DNA from 2 places in the Agaribacterium sp. ZY112 genome. Region 2 is predicted to be linked to the other one. Evidence: predicted binding sites of a transcription regulator. Region 2 holds the regulator's gene; the other holds the start of a gene.
What was found. The regulator LexA, encoded in region 2, represses DNA repair genes until DNA is damaged. The targets are predictions, from matches to a motif close to ACTGTNTNTANANACAGT.
Positions count from the first base shown of each region.

Region 1: dinB (DNA polymerase IV) is a predicted target of LexA. The motif match lies at 1,239-1,256, and genes of this name have one in related genera.

Region 1 is NZ_CP166840.1:759,374-761,576, forward strand. It holds gene AB1S55_RS03265 (glycoside hydrolase family 3 C-terminal domain-containing protein) at 1-104, opposite strand, end outside; gene AB1S55_RS03270 (hydratase) at 292-1,065, opposite strand; gene dinB (DNA polymerase IV) at 1,263-2,203, shown strand, end outside.
Region 2 is NZ_CP166840.1:2,859,400-2,861,602, reverse strand. It holds gene AB1S55_RS12425 (DUF6763 family protein) at 262-573, shown strand; gene lexA (transcriptional repressor LexA) at 711-1,319, shown strand; gene AB1S55_RS12415 (hypothetical protein) at 1,319-1,726, shown strand; gene pepN (aminopeptidase N) at 1,834-2,203, opposite strand, start outside.

The sequences.
Region 1 (2,203 bases), 2.1 Mb from region 2:
TTCTTAAGCTCTGGCTCACTTTCTGCAAAGCTTGCCGTAGCTACAAGTACCACTAATAACACCGCATAGCGCCAAAGATATTTACTACCCACCACTAAGCCCATATTTGCCTCTTTATTGTTCGTTCTTATTATTCAATGCAGTGGTCACCAAGCCCTGCTAGTTATGCTTGATTCTAGAGGACGACCCAATACATGTAAACGATTACACTTATTGTACCATCTAAGAGCTAGTACCGAATAATCAAGACCGAAGAAATAAACAGGCTAGCCGTATCAGCTAGCCCCGCAACTAAACAGACTCGACCGCACTAAAGCTCACTTCGTACTCACCTAAGCCCTCGTAACAAATACGCGCAGGGACATCAAAAGCAAGTTCAACAATGCCGCAAAATGAGCCTGTGATAAACGCTTGGCCTTTTTTGAAGCTCGTACCACGAGCACACATGTAATTAATCAGCCATAAAATAGGTGCAAAGGCCTGTGGGTTCGGGTGCTTACCATCAAACGCTTGTAAGGTATCGGCTTGCTGCAGGCTCAGCTTAAATGACGATGCCACCTTTCCTTGCTCAAGATCGATCTCCGGCCCAAGATATATGCCTTGATTAAACAGGCCATCGGCGAGTTTTTCACAAAATGCCAGTTCAGCAGCATCAGACCAGCGATCTTGCATCAACTCTAAAGCCATATGTGCTTTGCCAAAGGCTGCGCTGATTTCTTCTTCCGAGCGAGGCTGTTCTTGAGCAGGTAGATCTTCACTTAGTACAAAGGCAATTTCTGGCTCAATTCGTACCTTATTATCATCTGGTATCAACTTACAAACATCGCCACTTTGTTTGGTATTAGCAAAAATAGGGGCGACCACAACGGCATCATCCGCTGGCGGCAGTAAGCACTTCCACGCCGCAATATCATCATCGCGCAATGAAGCCATCGCCGTTTGAACGGCCAAAGCTTCATCCACATTTTGCACGCGAAGCGCCTCTTCAAAGCGCGCTTGCTTAGTAGCAACAACACGCCCGTTTAATAAGCTAGTAGCGATCTTTGAAGCAGATTCTGCATTCATATATAAACATTCCTAAATAAAGCTCATAAGGAGCAAAATTGATAAGCATAATGATCTCGGCATAGTACTACATTGATACAAACCCTATTAATGCCACCCTGCAAAGCAGTTTTAAGCACTTTTCAAAAAACGCCCTTACAAAGGCGAACAAGGCTATATCACTTGCCCAAAGAACTGTATCGATATACAGTTTACTTATGCTTAGAAAAATCATTCATATCGATGCCGACTGCTTCTACGCCGCTGTTGAGATGCGTGATAACCCGAGCCTAAAGGGTCGCCCTATTGCTGTCGGAGGCAATGCCGATAGGCGCGGCGTATTAACCACAGCAAATTACGAAGCGCGTCAGTTTGGAGTGCGCTCTGCGATGAGTTCAGCTCAAGCTTTAAAACTCTGCCCCGACTTACTCATCCTCCCAGTACGCATGCAAGCTTACAAAGATGCGAGCCAACAAATGCATGAGGTCTTTGCAGGCTACACCAAACTTATAGAACCCCTTTCATTGGATGAGGCCTATCTCGATGTTAGTGAATGTAAAGCGTATCAAGGCAGTGCCACTTATATTGCTCAAAGCATCAAAGATAAAATCAAAGCTAAAGTAGGCATTACTGTTTCTGCTGGCGTAGCAAATACTAAGTTTCTTGCAAAAATCGCCAGCGACTGGCAAAAGCCTAACGGCCTGTTTGTTGTACCCCCAGAGCAAGTCGAACGTTTTGTTCATGAGCTGCCCGTTGCCAAAATTCATGGCGTCGGAAAAGTGAGCGCCAACAAACTCCATCAGCTAGGTATATATACTGGTGCCGATATTAAAGAAGCTGGCCTTGTTTTTCTCTGCCAACGCTTTGGGCGTTTTGGTAAACGCTTATTTGAACTCGCAAACGGTGAAGACGGCCGTGAAGTCAGTACTGAGCGTATTCGCAAATCACTCAGTGTAGAAAGGACCTTTAATGAAGACCTCAGAGGCGAGCACGCCAAGCGATACAAGCTAGCAGACGTACACCAAGAATTTCTATTGCGTCTAGCTAGGCTCGATAAGCGCTATCAAATCAAAAACACCTTTGTGAAGCTGAAATTCAGTGACTTCAGCACAACCACTCTTGAACAAAAAGGTAGCGATATTAGCCCAGTAAACTATCA
Region 2 (2,203 bases):
CAAGCACCTAAACACTCCGCCTGCAAGTGCTTTATTTATTGCTGCAACGCGCTTAAAACAGTGGTAATTTTAAATCGAAGGCAAGACGAAAACAGCTGTACCCTTGACAACCATAGCTCTGACAAATTGAGAGCTTAAACACAAAACAGGAGTAATTTAACTCAAGGGATTCGGATCGGAAGCCAACACAACTCGACCAGCCTTCGTTTATTAGCTAACGGCCATCTTGGCCAAGCACAATGACGTTATGGAGGCATGCATATGGCATCCTACTACCCCTTAGTTGGGACTTGGTATCGAGACCAAGAAACACAACAACGTTTTGAAGTTGTTGCCATTGATGAAAAGCAACGCACGATTGAAATCCAATACTTTGATGGCGATATCAGCGAATTCGACATTGAATCCTGGGGCAGCCTTAGCGCGATTGAGACCGATGCGCCAGAAGAAGCCTATTCAAGTTTAGAAGGCGTATCCCCCTTTGCTGACAATGGCGATAGCCATTATTTATACGCAAACCCACTGGAATCAATTGAGCCCGACAGCTTTACAGGTTACGACGACCCTTTTTAAGGCAAACTAAGGCCTTAGCTTCAGTAACAGCCCTGAGTGAGATGAACTTTTTTCACTCAGGCTATTGCACTGTATAAAACACTGTATATAATCAGTTTGACTGTATAAAACAACAGTGTGACAGGAAGCAAGGCTATATGACCAAGTTAACGGCTCGCCAACAACAAATATTCGACCTTATTAAGTCCCATATAGACGATACAGGTTACCCGCCTACTCGTGCCGAAATTGCACAAGTGTTTGGCTTTCGCTCGGCCAATGCTGCCGAAGAGCACCTAAAAGCACTCGCACGAAAAGGGGTGATTGAGATGGTGCCAGGAGCTAGCCGAGGTATTCGCCTACCAGATCACCACACTGGCATCCCTCTAGTTGGTCGTGTTGCAGCAGGCAACCCAATCCTAGCTGAACAGAATATCGAAGAGCATGTACAAATCGCTGAAGGCCTCTTCCACCCTCAAGCCGACTACCTTCTGACGATTCATGGAATGAGCATGAAAGACGCAGGTATTTTTGATGGTGACTTACTTGCAGTTCACAGCACCGATCAGGCTCGAAACGGGCAAATTGTTGTCGCTAGAATAGAAGATGAAGTCACGGTGAAACGCTTCCGCCGTGAAGGCAACAATTCAGTCGTTGAACTTTGGCCGGAAAACCAAGACTTTGAAGTGATTAAAGTCGACTTGCGCGACGCCAACTTTGCGATTGAAGGTTTAAGCGTTGGCGTCATTCGCCGAGGACTGCACTAATGTTAGCCCGACAACACAGCCAGCTATCTGAGCCAGGCCTCAGTGAGCTTATCGTACCCGCTTGGCAAGAAACAACGGCCGAGCTCACCATGCCCATGCTTGCCCATTTAAGCCATCAATCAGGCAATCGCTGGCTAACATGGATTGGTTCTAAACTGCCAAGCAAAACCGAGCTTGATGCTTATGGCTTTAATCAAAGAACATTGCGATTAATGCGAAGCAAAGATGATGCTGAGAACCTTTGGATGATGTGGGAAACACTCAATACAGGCACATCTGCTTTTGTTGTTGCCTTCTTTGACGATAAAAACTGCCGTATTCATCGCCAAGAGCGAAGCCATCTAGAGCAAGCGTGCTATAGCGGTAATGCTCGAGCACTACTCATTCAACAGCCAAGCACGTCATAACCGAGTTTTCTCTCAATAATAAAAAAGCCGCATAGAGTATGTTCATACGGCTTTTTTTATTCGTTTAGCTTGCAACTTATTACGAGTTGCAAGCTAAAAGCCAAACCTTACTTATCAGCAAGTGTTTTACTAACAACCTCAAATACGTCTTTAGACAAGCTTGGCTCTGCCTGAATACGCTCAAGCTGTTCTTTCATCAGAGCTTGGCGCACACCATCATAACGTCGCCATTGAGTCAGCGGTGTTAATAAACGTGAAGCAATTTGTGGATTTGCTTTATTCAAACGCAATATTTCATCAGCAAGGAAACGATAAGCCTCTCCGTTTTTCGCATGAAAACACCAAGTATTAGCATTACAAAAAACACCCACTAAAGAGCGAAGCTTATTTGGGTTTAAGGAATCAAAGGCCTCGTGCTTAAACAAAGCCTTAACATCATCTAAAGTTGATGCAGCGGCAACACTGGCTTGCACTGAA